3 regions of the Streptomyces sp. NPDC085460 genome follow, and region 2 is predicted to be linked to each of the others. Evidence: riboswitches for the same ligand, from Rfam matches in the RefSeq annotation. Region 2 holds a riboswitch; each other region holds the start of a gene.
The links. A riboswitch is a leader RNA that binds a small molecule or an ion and turns the genes downstream of it on or off. The one in region 2 is predicted to bind cyclic di-AMP.
Positions count from the first base shown of each region.

Region 1: another riboswitch for cyclic di-AMP. It lies ahead of ACIGHB_RS27090 (transglycosylase family protein); the one in region 2 lies ahead of ACIGHB_RS11045 (peptidoglycan DD-metalloendopeptidase family protein).
Region 3: another riboswitch for cyclic di-AMP. It lies ahead of ACIGHB_RS13210 (C40 family peptidase); the one in region 2 lies ahead of ACIGHB_RS11045 (peptidoglycan DD-metalloendopeptidase family protein).

Region 1 covers NZ_JBITTO010000011.1:61,732-71,649, forward strand. Annotated here, with positions in the region: gene ACIGHB_RS27075 (DUF501 domain-containing protein) at 1-295, opposite strand, end outside; gene ACIGHB_RS27080 (septum formation initiator family protein) at 318-788, opposite strand; gene eno (phosphopyruvate hydratase) at 922-2,208, opposite strand; gene ACIGHB_RS27090 (transglycosylase family protein) at 2,498-3,244, opposite strand; cyclic di-AMP (ydaO/yuaA leader) riboswitch at 3,249-3,425, opposite strand; gene ACIGHB_RS27095 (transglycosylase family protein) at 3,690-4,805, opposite strand; gene ACIGHB_RS27100 (cytochrome P450) at 5,014-6,342, opposite strand; gene ACIGHB_RS27105 (globin domain-containing protein) at 6,475-7,695, shown strand; gene ACIGHB_RS27110 (hypothetical protein) at 7,692-7,910, opposite strand; gene ACIGHB_RS27115 (nucleoside triphosphate pyrophosphohydrolase) at 7,907-8,866, opposite strand; gene ACIGHB_RS27120 (SurA N-terminal domain-containing protein) at 8,893-9,585, opposite strand; gene ACIGHB_RS27125 (glycosyltransferase family 2 protein) at 9,708-9,918, opposite strand, start outside.
Region 2 covers NZ_JBITTO010000003.1:684,917-694,834, reverse strand. Annotated here, with positions in the region: gene lhgO (L-2-hydroxyglutarate oxidase) at 1-630, shown strand, start outside; gene trmB (tRNA (guanosine(46)-N7)-methyltransferase TrmB) at 727-1,446, shown strand; gene ACIGHB_RS11055 (PrsW family intramembrane metalloprotease) at 1,703-2,995, shown strand; gene ACIGHB_RS11050 (aldo/keto reductase) at 3,028-3,987, opposite strand; gene ACIGHB_RS11045 (peptidoglycan DD-metalloendopeptidase family protein) at 4,059-5,273, opposite strand; cyclic di-AMP (ydaO/yuaA leader) riboswitch at 5,285-5,436, opposite strand; gene ACIGHB_RS11040 (PP2C family protein-serine/threonine phosphatase) at 5,663-6,766, opposite strand; gene ACIGHB_RS11035 (MerR family transcriptional regulator) at 7,060-7,800, opposite strand; tRNA gene ACIGHB_RS11030 (tRNA-Met) at 7,914-7,987, opposite strand; gene ACIGHB_RS11025 (rhodanese-like domain-containing protein) at 8,053-8,547, opposite strand; gene ACIGHB_RS11020 (sigma-70 family RNA polymerase sigma factor) at 8,818-9,861, shown strand.
Region 3 covers NZ_JBITTO010000004.1:467,974-476,077, forward strand. Annotated here, with positions in the region: gene ACIGHB_RS13200 (ATP-dependent Clp protease proteolytic subunit) at 1-448, shown strand, start outside; gene ACIGHB_RS13205 (hypothetical protein) at 456-761, shown strand; cyclic di-AMP (ydaO/yuaA leader) riboswitch at 1,076-1,282, shown strand; gene ACIGHB_RS13210 (C40 family peptidase) at 1,286-1,762, shown strand; gene ACIGHB_RS13215 (cytidine deaminase) at 1,894-2,337, shown strand; gene ACIGHB_RS13220 (ATP-binding protein) at 2,440-2,877, opposite strand; gene ACIGHB_RS13225 (8-amino-7-oxononanoate synthase) at 3,091-4,332, opposite strand; gene bioB (biotin synthase BioB) at 4,514-5,791, shown strand; gene ACIGHB_RS13235 (adenosylmethionine--8-amino-7-oxononanoate transaminase) at 5,801-7,081, shown strand; gene bioD (dethiobiotin synthase) at 7,155-7,871, shown strand; gene ACIGHB_RS13245 (VOC family protein) at 7,938-8,104, shown strand, end outside.

The DNA.
Region 1 (9,918 bases), on a different contig from region 2:
CGGCGGCGAGCTCGGGATCGGTGGCGAGCCGGGCCTGCATCTCCTTCATGACCCCGTTGGCCTCCAGGGTGCCGATGGCCGAGGCCGCCCGGGGGCAGGTGAGGTAGTACGTGGTCGGGAAGGGGGTGCCGTCGGGCAGCCGGGGCGCGGTCTCGACGACGTCCGGGTTGCCGCAGGGGCAGCGGTGCGCGATGGCGCGCAGGCCGCGCGGCGGCCGGCCGAGCTGGGCCTCGAAGGCGGCGACGTCCGCGTCGGTGGGCTCGGTGCGTTCGGTCTGCGGAGGGGGCGTTTCCATCGTGGATCCTGAGTCGGGTCGGTCAGTGGCGGTCGGCGTTGTCGACGCCGTCCCAGAGGTTGTCGTACCAGGGGCGGTCGGCCGCTTCCTGGTCGGCGCGGGGGCGGTCGGCCGCCCCGGGGTCGTTCACGGTGAAGCCGGTCTCGCCGGGAAGCACGTAGTGGAGGTGTTCGCGGGCGAGGCGGCGGACGTAGGCGGGGTCCTGGAGGCGGGCCTTCTCGTCCCGCAGCTCCTCGACCCGCCGGGCCGCCTCGGCGGCCTTGCGCTCCTGTTCGGCGATCTCGCCCTGCTGGGAGACGTAGCTCCTTATCGGGTAGGCGAGGGCGACGACGAGGGAGCAGACGACGAGGGCCAGGAAGGCGGCGCGGCCGGTGAGCCGGGAGCGCCGGGCCTGGCGGCGGGTCTGGGAGCGGTAGACACGGGCGGCGGTCTGCTCGCCGAGCAGCCTGATCCGGGTCGCGGTGGAGAACCGGTCCCGGTCCTTGACGGCCATGTCGTGTCGCCTCCCCTGTCGTCCGGTGTCCTTCTGTCTCCGGTGTCCCTCAAACGTGCGTCCCCGCACACGGTACGGGACCGGGTGCGGGGACGGACGGAACTGCGGTGCCGGGGCCGGTCGGCCCCCGCGGTCAGCCCTTGAAGCGCGGGAAGGCGCTGCGGCCGGCGTAGACGGCGGCGTCGTCGAGGATCTCCTCGATGCGCAGCAGCTGGTTGTACTTGGCGACGCGCTCGGAGCGGGCCGGGGCGCCGGTCTTGATCTGGCCGCAGTTGGTGGCGACGGCGAGGTCGGCGATGGTGACGTCCTCGGTCTCGCCGGAGCGGTGGGACATCATGCACTTGAAGCCGTTGCGCTGGGCGAGCTCGACGGCGTCGAGGGTCTCGGTCAGCGAGCCGATCTGGTTGACCTTCACCAGGAGGGCGTTGGCGGACTTCTCCTCGATGCCGCGGGCGAGGCGCTCGGGGTTGGTGACGAAGAGGTCGTCGCCGACGAGCTGGACCTTGTCGCCCAGCTTCTCGGTGATGACGTTCCAGCCGGCCCAGTCGTCCTCGAACAGCGGGTCCTCGATGGAGACGAGCGGGTACGCGGAGACGAGCTCCTCGTAGTACTCGGTCATCTCGGCGGCCGAGCGGGACTTGCCCTCGAACTCGTAGGAGCCGTCCTTGTAGAACTCGGAGGCGGCGCAGTCGAGCGCGAGCGCGATGTCCTTGCCGGGGACGTAGCCGGCCTGCTTGATGGCCTCGATGATGAGGTCGAGCGCGGCGCGGTTGGAGTCCAGGTTCGGGGCGAAGCCGCCCTCGTCGCCGAGGCCGGTGGAGAGGCCCTTGGTCTTCAGGACGGACTTGAGGGTGTGGTAGACCTCGGTGCCCCAGCGCAGCGCCTCGGAGAAGGACTCCGCGCCGATCGGGGCGATCATGAACTCCTGGATGTCGACGTTGGAGTCGGCGTGCGACCCACCGTTGAGGATGTTCATCATCGGAACGGGCAGCAGGTGCGCGTTCGGGCCGCCGAGGTAGCGGAAGAGGGGGAGGTCGCTGGCCTCGGAGGCGGCGTGCGCGACGGCGAGGGAGACGCCGAGGATGGCGTTGGCGCCGAGCGAGGACTTGTCCGGGGTGGCGTCCAGGTCGAACATGGCCTGGTCGATCAGGCGCTGCTCGGTGGCGTCGTAGCCGACGAGCTCCGGGCCGATCTGCTCGATGACGGCGAGGACCGCCTTCTCGACACCCTTGCCGAGGTAGCGGTTCTGGTCGCCGTCGCGGAGCTCCAGGGCCTCGAAGGCTCCGGTGGAGGCGCCGGACGGCACGGCAGCACGACCGGTGCTGCCGTCGTCGAGGCCGACCTCGACCTCGACCGTGGGGTTGCCTCGGGAGTCCAGGATTTCCCGGGCTACGACGACGTCGATGGACGGCACGAGCATCTCCTTCTGGGATGTGACGCTAGGTGTGACGCAGGGGTCGCAAGGTCTCGTTCGCCTTGCGACAAGAGCCTAACCGGCTCCGGCGGTCCGGCCAGCCGACCGCCCGTCCCCTGGGACGAAAAAGGGCCCAAGAGCACGCATCGAAGGACGAAAGACCCGGGATCTACTGGACAGTAACGGCAGAACCCCGGTCCGGAGCCCACGGGGGAAGGGGCTCGGGACCGGGGTGGTCACCGCGGGAGGGTCGTCGGGCACCGGGAAGCCGCCGGACTCACCGGTGCCGAGGGCCTTACTTCAGGTGGAGCTGCTGGCCCGGGTAGATCAGGTCGGCGTTCTCGACGACGTCCTCGTTGAGCTCGAAGAGCTCGGCCCAGCCGCCGTCGACGCCCTGCGCCGCGGCGATCTTGCTGAGGGTGTCGCCGGCCACGACCTTGTACTCGCCGTCGCCCTTCTTGACCTTCTTGCCGGTCGGGGTGGTGACGGTCTTCTTGGCGGCGGCCTGCGGCGCGGCCTGGGCCTTGGGGGCCTGGCGCTGCTCGCTGCGGTTGGCCGGCTGCTCGGCGGAGCGCTTCGGGGCGCTCTGCTGGGTGCTCTGCTTCGGGGCGCTCTGCTGCTGGGTGCTCTGCTGCTGCGGAGCCGCCTCGGCGGAGCCGCCGTCGTAGGAGGCGGAGGAGAGGCCGACGCCGCAGCTCGGCCAGGCGCCCTTGCCCTGGCCCGCGAGGACCTTCTCGGCGATGGCGATCTGCTGCGACTTGCTGGCCTGGTCGGCGGTGGGGGCGTAGGCGGTGCCGCCGAACGCGGCCCAGGTGGAGGCCGAGAACTGGAGGCCGCCGTAGTAGCCGTTGCCGGTGTTGATCGACCAGTTGCCGCCGGACTCGCACTGGGCGACGCGGTCCCACTCGGAGGCGGTGGCGGCCGAGGCGGTGCCGGCGGCCATCAGCGGGGCGGCGACGGCCGCACCGGTGACGCCGACGAGGGCGACGACGCGAGTGGCCTTGGAGGGACGACGGCGCTTGCCCGTGCCGGAGAACAGCATGGAGTTTCCTCTTCACCGACGCCTGTGAGGTGAGCTGTCGGGTTCGGGCTTGAAGAGTTCGCCCGGCCACGCGTCCTTGCGCGCGGCTTCACCCCTAGCCGGTCGGCCGTCCGTCGTTCCCGACGGCCGGGACCGGCACGAACCTTGGGTCCCCCACTCCTGCCTGCGGCGCTTTCGCGACGACAGTTCCCGGCGGCCGACGGCAGGACTCGGCGTTTCGGTCGACGGGGCCCGCGGTGGCGAGCGGTGATGACCGTAGACACACACCTGCTCGAAGTTCAAAGGGCCTTACGACGGACAAATCGCCCTTACTTGCACTCCGTCAGACCTCGTTTGCGCAGGTGAGAGCTGACGGAAGCAAAGTTTGCGGACGTGACACGCCAGTTGGGGCGAAGAGACCCATGTCTCACTTTCCCAAAATCGGACATAAGGCCCTGAAACGGCCTCACTTCTCCGACGGAGGGTTCGTCAGCTCAAGGCTCTGACCAGGGAGGATGAGATCCGGATCGGTGCCGACCGTATGGCGGTTGGCGTCATACAGGGCGTCCCAGCCGCCGGGGAGATCGTTCTCCCGCGCAATCTCCGACAGGCTGTCACCCGGCCGCACGGTGTAGGCGTCACTTGCGTCCGAGTTGACGGGGATTGAGGTGACCTTGTCCGCAGCTGCGGCATGTCGACCGGATTCCTGCTCGGTGTCCGTCTTGTCGGTTTCCTCCGGGGCGGCCTCGCCCCGGTGCTTGCCCGTCCCGGGTGTGGCCGACGACACGTCAGCCCCGTCCGTACCGGGGGTCACCGGGGTGGCGGGCGCCTCGGGGTCCGCCGGGGTCTTCGAGGCGTCCGGCGACGTGACCGGGGCGTCGGGCGCGGTCGTGCCGGGGGCGATGGTGCCGGGGGTGCCCGTGGAGGCGTCCGGGGCGGGCGTGGAGGCGTCGGGGGCGGGCGTCGCCGGAGGCGTGGCGGTGCCCTCGGGGGCCTGCGTGGCGGGCGCGGTGGGCTCGGCGGGCGTGGTGGGCTTCGCCGGCGCGGCCGGAGCGGTGGCGGTGCCGGCCGCCGTCTCGGCGGCCTTCTCGGCCTTCTCGGCCCGCTCGGTGGCCGTCGTGGCCTTCTCGGCGGGCGCGGCGGGCTTCGGCGCCGTCTTCTCCGCGCCGGAGCTCGCGCCGGTGTCCGCGCCACCGGTCCAGTTCGACTCGGGGGCCACGCCGCCCTCGTCCTCCTCCTGGACGGCCGGGCCGGGCTGTACGCCGGTCGCCTTGCCGTCGTTCGTCAGCCCGGCGATGGGGGCGCAGGTGGCCCAGTCGGTGCTGCCGGAGGAGAGCGCCTTGTCGGCCACGGCGATCTGCTGGGCGCGGCTGGCGAGGTCCGGGCTGGGGGCGTACGCGAGTCCGCCGTGCCGCTCCCACGCCTCCTGTGTCATCTGGAGGCCGCCGTACGCTCCGTTGCCGAAGTTGGCGCTCCACTGGCCGGCGGACTCGCAGGCGGCGACCCGGTCCCAGGTGGCCGCGTCGGCGGCGGAGGCGGAGCCGGCGGCGAGCAGCGGCAGCGCCATGGCGGATCCGGTCACTCCCGCGGTGACGACGATCGCGGGAGCCTGACGGGGTCGACGGTGTCGTCCGTTTCCGGAAAGCATGTCGGGGCCTTTCGCGTGACGGCAGGGACGGCTGGGACGGCCGGGTTCCGGCCGAACGCTGGCGCGAAGGTAGCCGCATTCGAACGCCCGTCACAAGTCGATGGCTTCCCGATCACGTGAAGATCACATTTCTGACACACCGTCACGCGCGGGGCGGGGGTGCGGATGGGGTGAACTCCACCGGAAGCGTGCGCAACCCCCTCATGATGAGCCCTCCGCGCCACCGCAGTTCCTCCGGATCGACGGCAAGTCGCAGGTCCGGCAGGCGGGTCAGGAGGGTGGCGAGCGCGGTCTGTCCTTCGAGGCGGGCGAGCGGCGCGCCCAGGCAGTAGTGGATGCCGTGCCCGTACCCGAGGTGCTGGTTGTCCGCGCGGGCGAGGTCGAGGGTGTCCGGGGCGCCGAACCGGTCCGGGTCGCGGTCGGCCGCCGCGAGGACGACGAGGACCGGGTCGCCGGCCGGGATCGCCTGCCCGCCGATGCTCAGCCCCGTGGTCGCGTACCGCCAGGTCGCCAGCTCCACCGGCCCGTCGTACCGCAGCAGTTCCTCGACCCCGGTCTCCAGGAGCCCGGTCTCCCCGGCGGCGAGCGACGCCTGGAGGCGGGCGCGCTGCTCCGGGTGGCGCAGCAGGGCGTAGGCGCCGTTGCCGATGAGGTTGATGGTCGTCTCGAAGCCGGCGAAGAGGAGCACGAAGCACATGGCGACGGCCTCGGCCTCGGTGAGGTGGTCGCCGTGGTCCGAGGCGCGGATGAGGCCGGAGATGAGGTCGTCCGCGCCTTCCTCCCGCAGGGACTCCCGCTTGCGGTGGATCAGCTCCGCGAGATAGCCGCGGATCTTCTTCACCGAGCGCGCCACCCCGCCCCTCGGTCCCCCGCCGTGCCGGATCATCATCCCGGCCCAGTCCCGGAAGTCGTCCTGGTCCTCGGCGGGGACGCCGAGCATGTCGCAGATGGCGTAGATGGGCAGCGGGAAGGCGAACTCGTGGATGAGGTCGGCGCTCCCCCGCGCCGCGAGGTCGTCGATGAGCCGGTCCGCCAGCTCCTGCACGCGCGGCGCGAAGGCGGCGACGCGGCGCGGGGTGAACGCCTTCGACACGAGCCGCCGCAGCCGGGTGTGGTCCGGCGGGTCGATGTTGAGGAGGTGGGTCATCAGCCCGGCGCTGCGCTCGCCGGGAATGCCGGTCTTGCCCGGCTCGGCGTGGTGCACCGGGTTCTTCGAGAGCCGCTGGTCGGCGAGGGCCTGCCGGGCGTCCGCGTACCGGGTGACGAGCCACGCCTCGACCCCGCTGGGCAGGGTGGTCCTGTGCACCGGCGCGTGCTCCCGCAGCCAGGCGTACGCCGGGTACGGATCGCTCGCGAACTCCCAGCTGAACAGCGCGGGAACCGGCCCGCCGCCGGCTCCGGACGAGGCGCCGGCGACGGGACAGGAGGCCGGCGCGGGGCTCGTACCGGATGTTCCAGGCGTACCGGGCATATGGGGCATCGGGGCGGGTCCTTCACTCACGCCCCGACCGTACCGTCCGGTCCTCGGGATCCCGCCGCCCGACCTGACGTGATCACCGGCCGGTGATCACGTCGTGACGGCCCGTGCCCTACATTTCCCCGCGTGGACCTCGCCTTGCTCAGAAGCACCTTCGCGGTCGTCGAGAGACGGGCCGAACACGCCGTCACGTACTTCTACTCGCACCTGTTCTGGCGCAACCCCGGCGTGCGCGCGCTCTTCCCGGAGGACCCCGAGCACCTGGTCCCGCAGCGCGACCGGCTGTTCGCCGCGCTCACGCACGTCGTGACCTCGCTGGACGACCCCGGCCTCGCCGCCTACCTGGGCCGCCTCGGCCGCGACCACCGCAAGTTCCTCGCCTCCCCCGCCCTGTACGCGGCGGTCGGCGAGAGCCTGCTCGCCGCCTTCGCGCACACCGCGGGGGCGGTGTGGACGGTCGAGGCGGAGAAGGCGTGGTCGGAGGCGTACGGGCGGGTCGCCGACCTGATGCTGGCGGGCGCGGAGGAGTCGGCCGCCGCGGGGGAGCCCGCCTGGTGGGACGCGGACGTCGTCGGCCACGAGCGGCACGGCGACGACCTGGCCGTGCTCACGCTGCGCCCCCGCAGGCCCTTCCCCTATCTCCCCGGCCAGTACGCCGGCGTCAGCTCGCTCCGGGTCCCGCGGGTGTGGCGCACGTACTCGCTCGGCAACGCGCCCCGCGCGGACGGCACGCTCGACCTCCACGTGAGCCGCATCCCCGGCGGGGCGATGAGCACGGCCCTGGTGGACGAGGTCCGGCCGGGCGAGACGCTGCGGCTGAGCGCCGCCGGCGGCGCGGCGGTCTCCCGTACCGCGCCGGGCGCGCTCCGCACGTATATATGCGCCGGTACGGGCTGGGCGCCGGTCAAGGCCCTCCTGGAGGAGGCGGCCGGCTCCGACCCGGACGCCGAGGGCCGGATCTTCTCGGTGGCCCGGTCCCGGGAGTACCTGTACGGGCGCGAGGAGCTGGACCGGCTCGCCGCCCGGCTGCCGGGCCTCAGCGTCACCTACATCACCGCGGCGCCCCGCCACCCCCGCGACCAGGCCACCGAACGGCTGCTCACCGCGCTGCGGTCCTGCGGCCGCTGGCCGGACCACGACGTCTACCTGGCGGGACCGCCCGGCTTCCTCGGCGAGGTCTCCGAGGTCCTGGAGGAGCTGGGCGCCGACCCGGCCCGCACCCGCCACGACGTCCTCCCGCCCGCCGGCCGCTTCACCACCCGCCCGGCCACCCGCGCCGAGTGGCTCCTGGGGCCCCCGGCGGTCCGCTGGCACGACCCGGCGGCCCGCGCCCCGCGCGCGGACTAGGAGAGGGCCGCGCGGCGCGCCCTGCGGCGCCAGACGGCCCTGCGGAGCAGTTCCTCGGCGTACCAGAGCGCCGCCAGCCAGGCGAGCGGCCGCAGCCAGTCCCACAGATCGCTCTCGAGCGACAGCATCATCGCCATGCCGAAGCAGAGGAACACCTCGATGTCCCGCTCCTTCGACGGCGGTCTGCGCAGCCTCTTCAGGAAACGGTCCCTCACAGCCCCTCCGCCCCTCTGATCGCGTCCCGGTACGCCCGCGCCGCCGCCCGCAGCGCCGCCTCCGGGTCGACGCCCTCGGCCTCCGCGCGGGCCGCGAGGGCCAGCAGCTCGTAGCCGACGCCCTCGCCGCGCGGGAGCGGCACGCCGAGGCCGGCCGTGCGGACCCGGCTCGCGAGCTTGGCGGCGAGCGCGAGGCCGGGCTGTCCGACGGGCACCCCGTCGGTCACCGACTCCCGGCCCTTCTCGACGGCCTTGGCGCGCAGCCAGTGGGCGCGGACGTCCTCGGGCGTCTCGGCGGTCTCGTCGCCGAAGATGTGCGGGTGGCGCTGGATCAGCTTCTCCACGAGGGTGCCGGCCACGTCGTCGACGGAGAACGGCTCCTCGGCGTCCTCCTCGGCGATCCGCGCGTGGAAGACGACCTGGAGGAGGACGTCCCCCAGCTCCTCCCGCAGCTCGTGCCGGTCACCGGCCTCGATCGCCTCGACCAGTTCGTACGCCTCCTCGATGGCGTACTTGGCGAGGCCCTGGTGCGTCTGGAGCGAGGACCAGGGGCACTGGCGCCGGATGACGTCCATGACCTGGACGAGGTCGAGCAGGCGGGCGCCCGGCAGGTCGTACGAGCCGGGCAGCAGCTCCAGGTCGGGCATGGCGGCGCGGCCGGATCCGGCGAGCCGGGCGAGCCCGTCGGTGAGGGCGCGGTCGCCCTCGCCGGAGGGCAGCACGAGGACGGTGCGGCCGCCGGCGCAGGCCGCGACCAGCTCCTCCGCGGTGGGGCGGACGTGCTCGACGGCGACGCCCGCCTCCCGCAGGTACGGCAGCTGGGGGTGGTGCTCGTCGGGGCAGAGGACCCGGTCGGCCCCGCGCAGCGCCTGCCAGGCGGGCCAGGACAGCAGTCCGGGCGCCACCCGGTGGCTGGCGGTGAGCAGGACGACCCGGCCGGGGTTCACGGAGTTCACCCCTCGAACCTACCCCGGGGGCGGGGTCAGCCCGGAAGCTGCTCCGCGCCCGCGGCGGCCTGCTGCCGGGAGACCTTGATCAGCCAGGGAGCGGTGTCGGCGCCGGTGTCGAGCTGGACCTTGGTGTCGTCCCAGGCGCCGTACCGCGGGTTCACGTCGATGTCGAGGGACTTCGACGCGGCGGCGAAGAGCTCCTGGAGCTTCTGCTGGCCCTCGGGGGTCTCGGTGATCCCCAGCTTCTCGATGATCTTGGTCATGAGGACGTTGCGCCGGACGACGTCGTCGATCTGGCCGGGGGCGACGCCCTGCTGCTGGAGCAGGACGGCCTCCAGGCCCTCCTCGCCGCCGTTGTCGCGGACGAAGGCCGCGCGGGTCTGCTGGAGTTCGGCGCGGCTGGCGGTGACGCCCTGGTCGGCGGCGACCTCGTCGAGGATCCGGTCGAAGATCATGCCGTTGAGCTTCTGCCGGCCGAGGTCTCCGGTGGCGGCGATCAGCTGGTCGGACTGCGGCGACGCGGACTGCGCGTCGCGGGCCGCCCTCACCTGGGCCTGGAGACTCGAGACGTCGATGCGCTCGCCCCCGACGACGGCCGCCGCCCCTGGGTGGGCGTCGCTGCCGCACGCGGTGAGCAGCGGGGCCGCGGCGAGGAGCGCGGCGGAGAGGGCAAGCGCGGTGCGGCGGCGTGCGGGGCTGTCGTGGCGGCGGTCGCGGCGGTGCAAAGGAGCCTCCCGGGCTGGTCGTGCGTCAGTTGGACGACCTTGCGGTGATCGATGGTAGGGAGTCGCCGGGACCGTAGCCACTACTTCGCGGGGACAACTTGCCCGTCACCGCGTCTCAGGGGTCACTTCCGGACGACCGTCTCCCACAACGAGGCACCCGCCGCCCGGGTGTCGGCGGGCCCGTCGGCCTTCTCGCGGCCCGTGTGCGTCTCGGCGACCAGGTAGTGGGGCCGGCGCTTCACCTCGTAGTAGATGCGGCCGACGTACTCGCCGATCAGGCCGACCATGACCATCTGGACGCCGGCGAGGGCGGTGACGGCGACGAGGAGGGTG
Region 2 (9,918 bases):
GACCAGCGGATCGTGCGCGGCAAGGTCCTGGTGAACTGCGCGGGGCTGCACTGCGACCGGGTGGCGCGGCTCACCGGCGACGATCCGGGCATGCGGATCGTCCCCTTCCGGGGCGAGTACTACGAGCTGGCCGACCCCTCCCTGGTGCGGGGCCTGGTCTATCCGGTGCCCGACCCCGCCTTCCCGTTCCTCGGCGTGCACCTCACCCGGGGCATCGACGGCGGCGTCCACATCGGGCCGAACGCGGTGCCGGCCCTGGCGCGCGAGGGGTACGACTGGGGCGTCGTCCACCCCGGCGAGCTCACCGGCACCCTCGCGTGGCCCGGCTCCTGGACCATCGCCCGCCGGCACTGGCGGTACGGCGCGGGCGAGCTGCGCCGCTCCCTGTCGAAGCGGGCCTTCACCGAGGCGGTGCGGCGGCTGCTGCCCGGGGTCGGCGAGTCGGACCTGCGGCCCGCGGCGGCGGGCGTGCGGGCCCAGGCGGTGCTGCGGGACGGCACGCTGGTGGACGACTTCCTGATCCGCGAGGGAACACGCGCGGTCCACGTCCTCAACGCGCCCTCGCCCGCGGCGACGGCCTCCCTCCCCATCGGCCGGGAGATCGCCCGCCGCGCCCTGGCCCTGCTCTGACACGCCGCGCCCCCGCGCGGGGCCCGTACGATGGGCCGCATTGTGTCTGAGCAGCATGAGAATCGCACCGAGTCCGTCGCCCGCCGCGGGAGCCGTATGTTCGCGCCCGGCGAGGGCCCCTCGCCCGACCCCGCGGGCGCGCACTTCGAGCGGCGGATCCGGAGTTTCCAGCCGCGCCGGAGCCGGGTCACGGCCGGGCAGGCCGAGGCCATGCTGAAGCGGTGGCCGGACTGGGGTCTGGACATCGACGGCAAGCGGGTGCTGGACCTCGGCGAGCTGTTCGGGGGGCTGCCCGTCGTCCTGGAGATCGGCTTCGGGATGGGCGAGGCGACCGCGCAGATGGCCGCCGCCGACCCCGGCACCGGCATCCTCGCCGTCGACGTGCACACCCCCGGGCAGGGCAACCTCCTCGGCCTCGCAGACCGCAACGGCCTGACCAACGTCCGGGTCGCCAACGGCGACGCGATCATCCTGCTGCGCGAGATGCTCGACCCGGCCGCCCTCGACGGCTGCCGCGTCTACTTCCCCGACCCGTGGCCGAAGAAGCGGCACCACAAGCGGCGGCTCATCCAGCCCGAGTTCCTGACCCTGCTCGCGACCCGGCTGAAGCCCGGCGGGGTCCTGCACTGCGCCACGGACTGGGAGCCGTACGCGGAGCAGATGCTGGAGGTGCTGTCCGCGCACCCCGACTTCGAGAACACCGCCCCCGACGGCGGCTACGCGCCCCGCCCCGACTTCCGGCCGCTCACCCGGTTCGAGGGCCAGGGCCTGGACAAGGGCCACGTCGTGCACGACCTCCTCTTCCGGAGGAAGTAGCCCCGGCCTCCTCCTCCGGAGGAACGAGCCCCGGCCTCGCCTTCCGGAGGAAGTAGCCCCGGTCCGCAAGTCCGTCGCCCCTGTCGGTGGCGGTCGCTAGGGTCGAGGCGTGTCACACCCCCTGCCGTCGGCCTCGTCGCCCGAGCCGTCCCCGCCGTCTCCGCCGTCCACGCCCGCCTCCCAGCCCCCGGCGCACCTGCCATCGCAGGCCGGGCCGCCCGCGGTCGAGACCCGGGCGTCCCTTCCGCACGCCGACGTGCCCGCGCGGGACGGGGACGAGCCGTCGTTCGCCGTGGCCGCCGACCGGAGCCAGTGGCGGTACCGGCCCCGGCGGGCGTTCTGGCGGAGCAGGATCGTCCGGGCCGTCACCCTGATCGTCCTCCTCGCGCTCTGCGCCCTGGTCATCCTGGCGCTGGTGCGGGAGCAGACCGGCACGGAGGGGTTCCTCGTCGGCCTGGGCCTCGCGGTCCTGCCCGTACCGCTGCTCATGGCGGCGTTCCGCTGGCTCGACCGGGTCGAGCCCGGCCCGTGGAAGAACCTGCTGTTCGCCTTCGCCTGGGGCGCGTTCGCCGCCGCCCTGGTCGCGATCCTGGCGAACTCCTTCGCCGTCCGCTGGATCGCCACCGCGACCGCCGACCCGCGCTCGGCCGACGACCTCGGCGCCACCGTGATCGCCCCGGTGGTCGAAGAGTCCGCGAAGGCCGCCGCGATCCTGCTGCTCTTCCTCTTCCGGCGGCGGGACTTCCGCAGTCTGGTCGACGGGGTGGTGATCGCCGGCTTCACCGCGACCGGCTTCGCGTTCACCGAGAACATCCTCTATCTGGGCAACGCCTTCGGCGAGGACCAGGACCTCGGCGACGGCGGGATCGGCGCCGTCACCGCCGGCACCTTCTTCGTCCGGGTCGTGATGTCGCCGTTCGCGCACCCGCTCTTCACGGTGCTCACCGGCATCGGCTTCGGTCTGGCCGCGCTCGCCCCGCGCGGGAAGCGGCTGCGCCGGGTCCTGCTGCCGCTCGCCGGTCTGCTGCTCGCGATGGGCGTGCACGCGCTGTGGAACGGTTCGGCGACCTTCGGCGGCCCGCTCGCCTTCTACGCCGTGTACGCGGTCTTCATGGTCCCGGCCTTCGGGCTGCTGACCTGGCTCGCGGTGTGGAGCCGGCAGAAGGAGCTGCGCACGATCGCCGGGGTCCTGCCGGCGTACGCGGCGGCCGGCTGGCTCTCGCCGGAGGAGCCGCTGGCGCTGTCCTCGATGCGGGCCCGCCGTACCGCGCGCGCGGTGGCGTCCCGTACGTACGGCAAGGCGGGGGCGCGGGCGGTCGGCGAGTACGAGTCCTTCGCCACCACCCTGGCCTTCCTGCGCGAGCGGGCCCGCCGGGGCACCGTGCCCGTGCCGGACTTCGCCGCGCGGGAGCAGGAGCTGCTGCACCACCTGTGGGAGCGCCGGGCGACGGCCTCGCCCGCGCTCTCGTACGCGGCGCGGGCGACCGGCCGGGTGTGGGTGCCGCCGCAGTACCTCGACTACGGCGGCTACAACCCCTACAAGGGCTAGCGCCTGTCCGGCCCTGATCCGCCGGACAGGCCCTAGCCCTGGGGCGTCTCGGAGGCGGCCGTCAGGCGGGCCGTTTCCTCCGCCGTCAGGGTCAGGGCGGCGGCCGCGACCAGGGCGGGGACCTGCTCGACCGTGCGGGCCGAGGCGATCGGCGCGGCGACGGTGGGGCGGGAGGCGAGCCAGGCGAGGGCGACGGTCGCCGGCTCGGCGCCGTGGGCCTCCGCGACCTCGTCGAGCGCGGCGAGGACGGCCTGCCCGCGCGCGGTCTCGGCGAGCGCGGAGGCGCCCCGGGCGCGGACGCTCTCGACGGTCCGGCCGGGCCGGTACTTGCCGGTGAGGAAGCCGGCGGCGAGGCCGTAGTACGGGACGGCGGCCAGGCCGGTGGCGGCGGCGGTGTCGAGGAGCGGGCCCTCGTACTTCTCCCGCGCGACGAGGTTGTACTCGGGCTGGAGCGCCACGTAGCGGGCGAGTCCCTCGGCCTCGGCGAAGTCGAGGGAGGCGCGCAGCCGCTCCGGGGAGATGTTGGACGCGGCGACGGCCCGCACCTTGCCGTCCTTCACGAGCTGGTCGAGGGCGGTGACGATCTCCTCCACCGGCACCGACTCGTCGTCGAAGTGCGTGTAGTAGAGGTCGATGTAGTCGGTGCCGAGGCGGCGCAGGGACTCCTCCGCGCCGGCCTTGATGGTGGGGGCGGAGAGGCCCTTGAGGCGGGAGTGGGCGCCGACCTTGGTGGCGACGACGATGTCGGAGCGGTTGCCCCGGGCGGCCAGCCAGCGGCCGATGATCGATTCGGACTCGCCGCCCTCGTTGCCCTCGACCCACTCCGAATAGACATCGGCGGTATCCACGAAGTTGCCGCCGGCCGCCGCGTAGGCGTCGAGGACGCCGAACGACCGCTCCTCGTCGGCGCTCCAGCCGAAGACGTTGCCCCCGAGGGCGAGCGGGAAGACATGCAGGTCGGAGGTGCCCAGCGGGCGCAGAGGTGACGTCATACGGACATCAACTCCGTGCACCGCCGGGCGTATTCCGATAGGGGAGCCTGAACCCCGACCGGAAGGCGGGCTCAGACCGTCAGGCCCTTGGACCGCAGCCACTCGGCCGGGTCGATGCCCGAGCCGTCCGGGGTGTGGACCTCCATGTGGAGGTGGGGCCCGGTGACGTTGCCGGTGGCGCCGACGCGGCCGATGGTCTCGCCGGTGGTGACGGTCTGGCCGGCGGCGACGGTCATGGAGGAGAGGTGGCAGTACCAGACCTCGGTGCCGTCCTCCAGCTGGAGGACGATCCGGTAGCCGTACGAGCCGGACCAGCCGGCCGAGGTGATGGTGCCGCCGTGCACCGCCTTGAGCGGGGTGCCGGTGGGGGCGGCGAAGTCGAGGCCCGTGTGGTAGCCGGAGGACCACATCGAACCGGACTGCATGTAGGTGGAGGTCAGGGTGTACGAGGAGAGCGGCATGGAGTAGCTGGCGGCCAGCTTGGCGAGCCGCTCGGCCTCGGCCTTCTCGGCGGCGATCCGCTCGGCCTCGGCCTTCTCCTTCGCGATCCGCTCCGCCTCCGCCTTGGCCTCCGCCCGGGCCTTCGCCTCGGCCTCGGCCTTCTCGGCGGCTTCCGCCTTGGCCTTGGCGTCCGCGGCGGCCTTCTCGGCGGCGGCCTTCTCGGCGGCCAGCTTCTCGGCGTCGACGGCGGCCTGCTGCTGCTGTTCGGCCTGCTGGAGGATGCGGGCGCGCAGGGCCTCGCCCGCGTCGGAGGCGGAGGCGGTGCGCTCCCCGGCCTCGGTGCCGGCGGCGGTGTCGGCCGGGGCGTTGTACGTGATCGAGGTGAGCGGCTTCGTGGCCGTGCCGCCCGCGGCGGCCACCAGGGTGTCCTCGACCGGGGCGGGGGCCGGCTCCTCGTCGCCGCCGGGCAGCAGGGCGCCGACGCCGGGCAGGTCGTGGGCGTCCGGCAGGCCGAGGTCGGGGAGGTCCGGGAGGGAGATCGCGACCGGGGGCTTCTCCTGCGCGGTGGCGAGGCCGCCCGCGCCGACGGCGGCGATGACGCCGACGCCGAGGACGGTGGAGGAGCGGGCGAAGTTGGAGCGCTGCTTCACGACCCGGTGCCGGCCGCCCGCGCGGCTCTCGGCGCGCAGGGAGCCCTCGGTCGGGTTCCACTCCCCGGGCGCGGGGGTGAAGGAGGGGGGGTCGTACGCGCCCGGCACTGTGCCGGCCGGGTCGTCCGCTCCGACGGCACCCGGGCCGCCGAAGGGCTCGAAGGGGGCACCGGGTACGGGGGTGTTGGACGCCACGGAGGCGCGCTCCTTTCCTTCCTTCTCGCCTACCGGGTTAGCTGACGGGTTCGGAGCAGGAAGGTCTCCTACGGGCGTTTTCGCACGGGGGGTGTGCGAGGGGCCCGATTCACCCCAAGGGATGGTTCCCCGGTTCCCTTTCGGGATTCGGCGTGTGCGCACGGAGCCGTCTCTTGCGACGGCTGGGACGACCGCGCTGCGTTATCGAACGTTAATAGACACGGCGGCCCTATTCCAAGCCGTTCCTCTTGATCATTCATTGAATTGGCAGGGATTCGCCCGAGTTGACCCCCGTTCAGCGAGGCCCGGCCAAACCCTCGGAATCTGACGTTGTGTCAATTGTTATCGCTGTGACACCTCGCGAGCACGCACGGTGACAGCGGCTCCGCTCAGCGCGCGGGCTCGGGCGGCACCACCGGCATCGTCCGCCTCCGCTCGGGCGCCCCCGCCGCCGGACGGCTCACCGCGAGCAGCGCCATGTCGTCCGTCGAACCGCCTCCGGTGTGCCGCCGCACGTCGTCCACGAGCGCGTCGAGCAGCTCCTCGGGCCCCGGGAAGACCGCCCCCGCGAGCCGGGCCGCCGGATCGTAGAAGACGCCGTACGCGTCCCGCGCCTCCGACAGCCCGTCCGTGTAGAAGAGCAGCGTCGCGCCCGGCGGGTACGGCCGCTCGTCGGCCCGGTCCGGCCAGACCGCCAACTCCCCCATCCCCAGGGGCAGCGCCGCCTCGGCCGGCTCGACCGTCTCCAGACGCCCGTCCCCGTACAGCAGCAGCGGAGGCGGATGCCCCCGGTTCACCACACGGACTCCGCCCCCCTCGTGCCGGACCTCCGCGAGCACAGCCGTCGTGAACCCCTCGAAGGCGTCGAGCCCTTCGCGCCGGGTCCCCTCCCGCGTGAGCGCCCGTTCGAGCCGCTGCGCCACCCCCTCCAGCGCCGCCTCCTGCTCGGCCGCCTCCCGGAAGGCGCCGATGACGACGGCCACCGCCTCCACCGCGTCCATCCCCTTGCCCCGCACGTCCCCGACCACGAGCCGCACCCCGTGCGGGGTGTCCTGCACCGCGAACAGATCGCCGCCGATGAACGCGTCCGCCTGCGCCGCCTCGTACCGGGCCGCGCACTGGAGCCCCGCGATCCGTTCCGCCGGCATGGGCAGCACCGCCCGCTGCGCCGCCTCCGCGATCACCCGCGCCGACGCCAGCCGCTCCCCGCTGCGCCGCACCACCAGGTTGATCAGCATCGCGAGCGCCGAGACGGTCACCACGGTCAGGGTCTCGGTGAGCGAGGGCACGTCGGACAGCGTGTCGTTGTACGCGTGCAGCCCGATCGAGGCCAGGATCGCCGCGATCCCGGTCAGCAGGGTCGTGAGCCGGGAGAAGAACGGCGCGGCGACCAGCGGGGCGGCGGAGAAGAGCGGCGCCGCCGTGTACGCCGCCGGGGTCGCCAGGTCGAAGAACACCCCGCCGACGATGATCAGCGGCGGCAGCGCCCGCAGGAACCTCCGGGCGGCCCCGTAGGGAGCGGACTGCGCCGGCGGCCCGCCGCCGTACGGCGTCCGGGGAGCGCCGGACCGGACCGCACGGCGGGGCTTCCCGCCCCGCCGCCGACCGCCCGCCGCTCCCCGAGGGTGTGTCACCGCGTACTCCTGCCCGGTCGCCGGCCCGCCGCCGGGCCCGGCGCCGCGCACCCTCCCAGGGTCCCCGCGACCGGCCCCGACGGCGACCGGCGGAGGGCCGACCGGGCGTACGACGCCGACCCCAGCGGAGCCGTGCCGTCAGCCCGTGGCGGTCAGAGGTTCCGCTCGGCCCAGATCGTCAGGGCGTCACGGACCAGGACCGCGGTGCCCTCGCCGTGCTGGTCGTAGTTCTTGGTGAACCTGGGGTCGTCCACGTACATCTGGCCGAGCCCGATCAGGTACTCCTTCGTCGGCCGCGTGGTGACGGAGAGCCAGTCGTACTGCCTCCGGGCCAGCGCCTGCACCTCGTCGCTGCCGGGCGCGAGCCCGGCGGCGGCCGCCGCACCGAAGTCGCGGGCGATGGCCGCCTGCGTCTCCATGAACTCCTTCTTCTCGGCCTCGCCGAGCGACCGCCACCAGCGGTCCCCCTGCTCGTACGCGTCGCGGCCCCACCGTTCGGTGACCTCCGCCTCGTACTGCGTGTGATCGAAGCCGTCGAATACTTCCTCGGCCATGAGCTGTTCTCCTTTCTCGGTCTTGTGGAGAGTGGTCCGCACGGCCTCGATCTGCCGCCCGATGCGCTCGCGCTCCTGCTGGAGGAGGGCCAGATGCGTGCGCAGGGCGGCCGAGGTGTCCCGCTGGCCTTCGAGGACCTCGGCGATCGCGGGCAGGGAGAGCCCGAGCTCGCGCAGCAGCAGGATCCGCTGCAAGCGCACGAGCGCCGTCTGGTCGTAGTACCGGTAACCGTTCGCGCCGATCCGGCTCGGCTCCAGCAGCCCCAGCTCGCCGTAGTGGCGGAGCGTGCGGCTGGTGGTGCCGGCCTTCCTGGCGATCTCTTGGATCGACCACTCCATGTCCGGAACGGTAGAACTTGACGTTGCGTAAAGGTCAAGCCGCCACGGGACGGACCCCGGGAACGCCGAAGGCCCGGACCGTCTGAGACGATCCGGGCCTTCGGGCTACTGAGTAGCGGGGACAGGATTTGAACCTGCGACCTCTGGGTTATGAGCCCAGCGAGCTACCGAGCTGCTCCACCCCGCGTCGGTGAATATGACCTTACGGCATGGGTCGCGGGATCCAAAATCCGATATCCCGGCGGCCGGGGCTCAGCAGCCGCAGTCCTCGGAATCGACCGGCGCCGTCAGCGGGTCGGCGGTCCGCTCCGCGGGGCCCTCCCACGTCTCGTACGGGAAGCCCTCGCGCGCCCAGTACTCGAAGCCGCCGAGCATCTCCTTCACCTGGAAGCCCAGCTCGGCGAGGGCGAGCGCCGCGCGGGTGGCGCCGTTGCAGCCGGGGCCCCAGCAGTAGGTGACGACCGGGACGGCCCGGTCGAGGAGCTGCTCCGCCTGCTCGGGGATGAGCGCGGTCGGGAGGTGGACGGCGCCGGGGATGTGACCCTGGTCCCAGGAGGCCGTCGAGCGGGAGTCGATCACCACGAAGCCGGGGTCGGTGCCCTCGGCGCGGGCGGTGGCCAGGGCGGCGGCCACGTCGGAGACGTCCGCGTGGAAGGCGAGGCTGGCGGAGAAGTAGGCGGCCGCGGCGGCGGGCGAGGCCGGCGGGGTGCGCAGTACGGGGTTGACCGGGGCGTCTGTCGTCGTCATGGTGATCAATCTACGGACGAAGATCATCGCACTGAAGTGGGGTTCCACGGCGGACGGCCGCCGCGGCCGGGGAAACCCGGGCGATCGCCGTCGGTCGGCGTGGATCTCACGGTGCGAGACCGGAACGAGACCGGAACGAGCGGGATCCGGCGCCGCGCGGCCCTGCCATGGGCGCGGGCACGCGCGCGTACGGCCGCCGCTCCGCTGTCACATCCATGGGGTTCGATCCGTCATGGAGACATGACGGGACGCGAAGGGGGAGATCGACGGATGGACGAGACCACGGTGGAGACGAACGGCGACGGGCCGGCGGGGGCGGGTTCGGGCGCGGGCTCGGGCTCGGGCGCGGCCTCGGACGCTGGCTCGGGCTCGGGCGCGGCCTCGGACGCTGGCTCGGGCTCGGGCGCGGGCGCGGACGCGGACGTGTTGGCGCGTCGCTTCGACGCCGACCGTGGGCATCTGAAGGCCGTCGCCTACCGCATGCTCGGCTCGCTCAGCGAGGCCGAGGACGCGGTCCAGGAGACCTGGTTCAAGCTCAGCCGCACCGACGTGAGCGGGGTCGCCAACCTCACCGGCTGGCTGACCACGGTCATCGGCCGGGTCTGCCTGGACATGCTGCGCTCGCGCGGCTCCCGCCGCGAGGACCCGCTCGACCACTTCGTGCCCGACCCGATCGTGCGCGTCCCCTCCGCCGGCGACCCGGAGCACTCCGCCGAGCTCTCGGAGTCGGTCGGCCTCGCGCTCCTCATCGTCCTGGAGACCCTGGCACCGGCCGAGCGGCTCGCCTTCGTGCTGCACGACATGTTCGCCGTCTCCTTCGACGAGATCGCGCGGATCGTGGACCGCACGCCCGCCGCGACCCGCCAGCTGGCCAGCAGGGCCCGCCGGCGCGTCCAGGACGCCGCCCCGGGGCCCGGCCCCGACGCGCGCCGCCAGCGGGAGATCGCCGACGCCTTCCTCGCCGCCTCGCAGGGCGGCGACTTCCAGGGACTGCTCGCCGTCCTCGACCCGGACGCGGTGCTGACCGCCGACGGCGGCACCCGCCTCGCCGGAGCGTCCAAGCTGGTCCACGGCGCCGAGGCGATCATCCGGCAGGCCCTCATGTACGCGAGCTTCCGCAAGGCGTCGCTGCCGCTCGTCGTCAACGGGCAGCCGGCCGTCCTGTCGGTCGTCGACGGCAGGCCGACCGCGCTCATGGCCTTCACCGTCGTCGGCGACCGCATCGTCCAGCTCCACGTCCTCGCCGACCCCGAGCGCATCGCCGCCCTGGATATCCCGGGAGAGGCCCTGGCCCGCGCCGTGTACCCGGACTGACCGGCCGTGTACCCGGACTGACCGGCGGGGCAGCCCCCGGAAGGGCACCGACCACCA
Region 3 (8,104 bases), on a different contig from region 2:
CGGGCGGGACATCGCGCTGTACCTCAACTCCCCCGGCGGCTCCATGACCGCGATGACCGCGATCCACGACACGATGCGGAGCCTGGCGAGCGACGTGGAGACGACCTGCCTCGGCCAGGCCGGCTCCACGGCGGCGGTGCTCCTCGCCGCGGGCGCGCCCGGCAAGCGGATGATGCTGCCCGGCGCCCGGATCACCCTGCGCCAGCCCGTACTGGACGAGCCGTTCACCGGCCAGCCGTCCGACCTGGACCTCCAGGCGAGCGAACTGGACCGGCTGCGCGGTGTCATGACGCGACTGCTCGCCGCCTACACCGCCCACGACGAGGAGCGGGTCGCCGCCGACACCGACCGCCCGACCGTCCTCGACGCGCCCGCCGCACTGGCGTACGGCCTGGTCGACCACATCGTCAGCGACCGCCGGGCCGCCTCCGACCCGACCGCCCGGTGAGTCCGCGATGGTCCCGGAGCTTCCGCCGCTGCCCGCCCTGACGCGCGCCGAGGGGCAGTTCATCGACGCGTACCTCGAAGTCGTCGACCTCCTGGGGAAGATCAATCCATCCAGGACGACGCATACCTATGGAGCCCTGCGCGCCGCTCAAGCGCTGGCCGGCCGGGTCGACGCGCTTCGCGACGCTCTGACACTCATGCATATGCGGGGCGAGAGCGAGGTCCACGCCGAGACATTGGCCTGCGCGCTGCGGGTGTTGGACGGCGAGCGGCGGGCGGCGCGCGTCACCGTGCCCGAAACACGCGCGAGTTGACATTCCGACGTGTCGTGTCGAGCCCCGGACGGCCGACACGGGACGCAGAATCGATCCCCCGTTCGGCGTAGTCGCGGGATCGACAGGTGAAGCGGGCAAGTTGCGCAACAGGTGTACGCATTTGGCGGAATGGGACATTCCGACGCTGGTACGGGGCTCGTCGGCCAAACCTACGACGATCACGAAACCCACTTGTCCACCCGTATGGATCAGTCGTGAGGAGCCTCACATAACGCCGTTTCCACTCGGTTTTCGCCCGACCTGTGGGTCAAGATCCTCGACGACGACAAGCCCCCGCCACCCAGGCGGGGCGGTCCGGGCGGACGCCGAGTCCTGCCGCTGTCCCGGACGTCTGGTCGACAGGATTGGTTCGGCAGGAGTGGAGGACCCGAGCAGTACGGGTCGACCGCGCTGATTCCCCAGCGCGGCCGTCCCTTGGGGTGAAGCCGCAGCCGCGGCCGGGCATCTTCGCCTGCCCGAACCCGACAGGTCATCCTTCACAGGCGGCTGACGAAGGGTTGCGCATGACTGCGCAGATGCATGTCCCGTCCCTGCTGTCCCGGGCGGGAGCCGTCTCGGCTCTCACCCTCGCCGCCGTCGGCGGCACGCTCCTCGCACCCGGAGCGGCACCCGAGGCCCAGGCAGCCACCTCCCACGCGACGAAGGCACTGGGCGTCGCAGCCTCGAAGAAGGGCGCGCCCTACCGGTACGGCTCGACGGGACCCACCCGCTTCGACTGCTCCGGGCTCACGCTCTACGCGTACAAGAAGGCGGGCAAGTCGCTGCCCCGCACCGCGCAGCAGCAGTACAACAAGACCCGGCACATCTCCGCCTCCAGCCGGCAGAAGGGGGACCTCGTCTTCTTCCACTCGGGCGGCCGGGTCTATCACGTCGGGATCTACGCCGGCGGCGGCAAGATCTGGCATTCGCCCAAGACCGGCTCCTGGGTGAAGCTCGACAAGATCTGGTCCTCGAAGGTCTACTACGGGCGCGTGCGCTGACCCACCGGCGCCCGCGGTCGTCCCCGAGGTGCGGTGGCGCCGCCGCACCCCGCACCGCGGGCGCCGAGCACGTCCCCGCCCCACCGCGGGCTGCCCTAGGCATCTACCCAGTCCTTGCCTAGGATGCGGCGATGGCACTTGATCAAGCTCTCGTCGACGCCGCGGTCGCTCAACTGGACCGCCGCTGGCCCGCCGACGAGGCCGGCGGAGCCGCCGCCGTCCGCCTCGACGACGGCCGCATCCTGACGAGCGTCGGCTTCGACAACATCCACGGCAGCGTCACCCTGTGCCAGGAGACCGGAGCGTACTGCCAGGCGTACACCCTCGACCGCCGGGTGACCGCCTCCGTCTGCGTCTTCCGCGACCCGGAGGACGGCCGCTACGTCATCCTGCCCCCGTGCGGCATCTGCCAGGAGCGGCTCGCGCTCTGGGGCCCCGACGTCGAGGTCGGCGTACCCGACCCCGAGGACCCGGCCCGCTGGCTCTCCCGCAAGCTCATCGAGGTCAACCCGTACTACTGGGCCCCTCACTTCGCCGGCGGCGTGTGGCCCTCCACCAAGATGCACTCCGAATGAGCGGAGGCGTCGGACCGTGACGCGGGAGCCTCGGACCGTCGGGCGGGAGCCTCGGACCGTCGGGCGGAAGCGCGGGGCGCCTGGGCGGAAGTGACAGACCGTTCAGCAGGCGGGGACGGCGGCCGCGGCCCACGGCAGCGTGATCCACACGGTCTTCCCGCCCTCGGCGGTCGGCGTGACCGAGAGCCGGCCACCGGCCTCCGCCGCCAGGACCCGGATGATCGCCATGCCCCGCCCATTGTCCTGCTGGACGGCTGCAGGCAGCCGTCGCGGAAACCGCGGGTGGCTGTCGGTCACGCCGACCCTCAGCACCTCCTCGCGGTCGAGCCGCAGCTCGACGGTGAAGGTGGGCGACTGCCCAAAAGTGTGCTGCACCGCGTTGGTCGCGAGCTCCGAGACCATCAGCCGGATCGAGTCCGCCGGATCTCCCAGGTCATCCAGCCCCCAGCGGCCGAGCACGTCCGCCACGAACCTCCGCGCCGTGGCGACCGCGGCGGGATCGCTCGGCAGCGTGACGGATGCTTCCTGGTGATCTGCCATGGCGACGTCGTCCCTTTCCCGCCGGGGCCGTCGCCCCGGATCGCACTCGGCGTCAGCCTGTCACCGAACCCGGGCCGGGGTGGGGCGTTCTCCCAAGATATGCCCCGTTACGTCGCCCGAAGCGGTGAACTCTCGGCCACGGAGCCGCCCTTGGGCCGGACCGACCGAGCCCGCCGCCAGGACACCGGACACGGCCGGGGCACGGCACCCGGGTCAGCGCGCTCCGGCCGGCGCGGTCCGCACGATGGTCGCGACCGCCTGCTCGATCTGCGCGTCCGTGAGGTCGGCGCGGGCCGTCAGGCGCAGCCGCGAGATCCCGTCGGGCACCGACGGCGGTCGGAAGCACCCCACGGACAGGCCGTGTTCACGGCAGTCGGCCGCCCACCCCAGCGCCTCCTCCGGCCCCGGTGCACGGACCGACACCACGGCCGCGTCCGGCCGGGCCGAGGTGAATCCCGCCCCGGTGAGCTCACGGTGCAGGGTGGTCGCGACCGTACGCGCCCGCTCGGCGAGGCCCGGATCGGCCGCGATCAGCCGGAGGCTCTGGAGCGCCGCGCCCGTGGCGGCCGGGGCGAGCCCGGTGTCGAAGATGAACGTCCGCGCCGCGTTGACCAGGTGCTCGATCACCCGGGCCGGGCCGAGGACCGCACCGCCCTGGCTGCCCAGCGACTTGGAGAGCGTGAGAGTGGCGACCACGTCCTCGTCGCCCGCGAGCCCCGCGCCGTGCAGCGCGCCGCGTCCGCCCGCGCCGAGCACGCCGAAACCGTGCGCGTCGTCCACGACGAGCCCGGCGCCGTGCTCGCGGCAGGCGGCGGCGAGCTCCTCCAGCGGTGCACGGTCGCCGTCGACCGAGAAGACGGAGTCGCTGACGGCAAGGGCTCGCCGTCCCGGATGCGCCTCCAGCGTCTTGCGTACGGCTTCGGGGTCGGCGTGCGGCACCACGGCGGCCTCCGCACGGGCGAGCCGGCAGCCGTCCACGATCGAGGCGTGGTTGGCGGCGTCGGACACGATCAGCGCGCCCTGGCCGCCCAGCGCGGTGAGCGCGGCGAGGTTGGCGGTGTAGCCGGACGAGAAGACGAGGGCGGCCTCGAAGCCGCAGAACGCGGCCAGTTCCTCCTCCAGCCGGGTGTGCAGCCGGGTCGTGCCGGTGACGAGACGCGAACCGGTCGCGCCGGCGCCCCAGCGGCGGGCCGCCTCGGCCGCCGCGCCGGTGACCTCGGGGTGCCGGGTGAGGCCGAGGTAGTCGTTGCCCGCCAGGTCGAGCAGGTCCGATGCGGCGGGGCGCGGTCGCAGCGTCCGCACCAGTCCGGCCTCGGCCCGGCGGCGCGCCTCCGCACCGGTCCAGTCGAAGGCTGAGCGGTGTGGGTGCTCGGTCGGCCGGATCGGCTGGGGCGGCCGGATCGGCTCGGTCGGCTGGATCCGCTGGGTCGGCTGGGGCGGCTGGACCTGGGACATTCGGCGTTCCTTCTGTCGGCACCTCTGTCGGCGCCCTGTGCCGGCACCTTTTGTAGGCAGCGCACAGACCCTAACGGCAGCGGGCCGAGGTCGGGATGTGGTCATACACACACCTCCATCGGGCGCGTTTGTTCAGATCCTCCTTGGCCGGGGGGTGTGCCGTAGGCAAGGATCAGCGCTTATGGACCTGCTGAACACGCTGGTGGAGAAGGGGCTGCGGCGCGAGTCGCCGAGCCGTGAAGAAGCGCTCGCCGTGCTGGCGACCTCCGACGACGACCTGCTCGATGTGGTGGCGGCGGCCGGCAAGGTGCGCCGTCAGTGGTTCGGGCGGCGGGTGAAGCTGAACTACCTGGTCAACCTGAAGTCCGGTCTGTGCCCCGAGGACTGCTCGTACTGTTCGCAGCGGCTCGGCTCGAAGGCCGACATCCTCAAGTACACCTGGCTGAAGCCGGACGAGGCGTCCGACGCGGCCGCCGCCGGCATCGCCGGCGGTGCCAAGCGCGTCTGTCTGGTGGCGAGCGGGCGCGGTCCGACGGACCGGGACGTCGAGCGGGTCGGCAGGACCATCGAGGCGATCAAGGAGCAGAACGAGGGCGTCGAGGTGTGCGCCTGCCTCGGTCTGCTCTCGGACGGTCAGGCGGAGCGGCTGAAGACGGCCGGCGCCGACGCGTACAACCACAACCTCAACACCTCCGAGGGCACGTACGGCGAGATCACCACCACCCACACCTACGCGGACCGGGTGGACACCGTGCAGAAGGCGCACGCGGCGGGCCTCTCGGCCTGCTCCGGCCTGATCGCGGGCATGGGCGAGACCGACGAGGACCTGGTCGACGTGGTCTTCGCCCTGCGCGAGCTGGACTCGGACTCGGTGCCGGTCAACTTCCTCATCCCCTTCGAGGGGACGCCGCTGGCGAAGGAGTGGAACCTCAGCCCGCAGCGCTGCCTGCGGATCCTCGCCATGGTCCGCTTCGTCTGCCCCGACGTGGAGGTGCGGATCGCCGGCGGCCGCGAGGTCCACCTGCGGTCGATGCAGCCGCTGGCACTGAACATCGCCAACTCGATCTTCCTGGGCGACTACCTCACCAGCGAGGGCCAGGCCGGCAAGGCCGACCTCGACATGATCGCGGACGCCGGCTTCGAGGTGGAGGGCGCGGGGACGACCACGCTGCCCGCCCACCGCGCCGACGCGCTCGCGGCGAAGGGTGGCGGCTGCGGTTCGCACGCCTCGGCGGGCGGCTGCGGCTCCGGGGCGGGCGGCGGCTGCGGCGCGCACGCGGAAGCCGACGCGGACGGGACGGCCAGTGCTGGTAGCGGCTGCGGTCCGTGCGGCGGCGGCCACGCGGCTCCCCCGGCCGAGGCTCCGGTCACCGTGCCCGCCGGCGCCTCGGAGGCCAGGACCGACCTGGTGGCGGTGCGCCGTCGCGGGGCCGGTACGGACCTCGCGCCGAACGCGTAACGGGTGACGATGCGCAACGACGAACTCCTCGCCCTGGACCGGGCGCACGTGTGGCATCCGTACGGCCCCATGCCGGGCCGTACGGAGCCGCTGGTGGTCGAATCCGCGTCCGGTGTGCGACTGCACCTCGCCGAGCCGGCCGAGGGACGGACCGAGCTGATCGACGGCATGTCCTCGTGGTGGTCGGCTGTGCACGGCTACAACCACCCGGTCCTCAACGAGGCGGCGCGCGGCCAGCTCGACAAGATGAGCCACGTGATGTTCGGCGGCCTCACCCACGAGCCGGCGGTACGTCTCGCCGCCCGGCTCGTCGAGATCACGCCCGAGCCGCTGCGGCACGTCTTCCTCAGCGACTCCGGCTCCGTCGCGGTCGAGGTCGCGGCCAAGATGTGCCTGCAGTACTGGCGTTCGCTGGGCCGGCCCGCCAAGCGGCGGCTGCTGACCTGGCGCGGCGGCTACCACGGCGACACCTGGCAGCCGATGTCGGTGTGCGATCCCGAGGGCGGGATGCACCAGCTGTGGTCCGGCGTGCTCCAGCAGCAGGTCTTCGTCGACGCGCCGCCGGCCGCGTACGAGGAGTCGTACGCCGAGCTGCTCCGCGCCACGATCGGGCGGCACGCGGACGAACTGGCCGCGGTGATCGTCGAGCCGGTGGTGCAGGGCGCGGGCGGCATGCGCTTCCACGACCCCGCCTATCTGCGGGTGCTGCGCGAGGCGTGCGACGCACACGACGTACTGCTCGTCTTCGACGAGATCGCCACGGGCTTCGGCCGCACGGGCACGCTGTTCGCCGCGGACCAGGCCGGGGTCTCCCCCGATGTGATGTGCCTGGGCAAGGCGTTGACGGGCGGCTATCTGTCGATGGCGGCGACCTTGTGCACCGGCACAGTGGCCGACGGCATCTCCCAGGGCGAGGTGCCCGTGCTCGCGCACGGGCCGACGTTCATGGGCAACCCGCTGGCCTCGGCCGTCGCCTGCGCCTCCATCGACCTGCTGCTCTCCGGGGACTGGGCGCAGGAGGTCAAGCGGATCGAGAACGGACTGTGCGACGGCCTCGCCGGCACCGAGAACGTCCCGGGTGTCCGCGACGTCCGGGTGCTCGGCGCGATCGGCGTCGTCCAGCTCGACCACGAGGTCGACATGGCTGCGGCGACCCGGGCTGCCGTGCGGGAGGGCGTCTGGCTGCGCCCGTTCCGGGACCTCATCTACACGATGCCGCCGTATGTGACGGACGACGCCGATCTGGCGCGGATCTGCGCGGCCGTGCGCGCCGCGGCCACCGCGGGCTGATACAGCCCGCGCGGGTGGCGTCCGGGCGGACTCGTCCGGACGCCACCCGCGCGGGCGCAGAGAAGGGAACATCATGAGCATCGTCGTCGTCAGCGGGACGGGGACGGAGATCGGCAAGACCGTCGTCACGGCGGCGGTCGCCGCCGCGGCGGTCGCCGCCGGACGTTCGGTCGCGGTCCTCAAGCCCGCCCAGACCGGGCTGACGCCCGAGGAGCGCGGCGACGCCGACGAGGTGCTGCGGCTCTCGGGAGCGAAGACCTCCGCCGAGCTGGCCCGCTATCCCGAACCCCTCGCCCCGGCCACCGCCGCCCGGCGCGCCGCGATGGCCCCGGTCGGCCCCGCTCGGGTCGCCGAGGCCGCCCGGGAGCTCGCCGCGTCGCACGACCTGGTGCTCGTCGAGGGCGCGGGCGGGCTGCTCGTCCGCTTCGACGAGGACGGCGGCACGCTCGCGGATGCCGCCCGGCTGCTCGGCGCACCCGTCCTCGTGGTCGCGCCGGCCGGACTCGGAACGCTGAACTCGACGGCGCTGACGGCGGAGGCGCTGCGCGCACGCGGGATCGAGCAGCTCGGCGTGGTCGTCGGCAGCTGGCCTGCGGCACCGGACCTCGCGGCTCTGTGCAATCTGGCCGACCTGCCGGACGCGGCCGGCGCGCCGCTGCTCGGCGCGGTGCCGGAGGGCTCCGGGGCGCTGGACCCGGCGGTCTTCCGCGCGGCGGCGGGCGGCTGGCTCGCCCCCGCACTCGGCGGCACGTGGGACGCGGACGCGTTCGCGCGCGCCGCCGGGGCCTGATCCGTCGGCGCGTGTCGATGCGTTTCCCGGGCCCACGCGCGCGTGCCCCCTCCGTAGAGTGACGGCATGCGCGCACAGGTTCAGGAACTCGTCTTCGACTGCGGCGATCCGGCCGCGCTGGTCCGCTTCTGGGCGGAGCTCCTCGGCGGGGAACCCGTCGACCGGAGCGCCGACTGGTCGTACGTGGACCCGCCCGGGTTCGTCCGCGTCGCCTTCCAGCGTGTGCCCGAGGG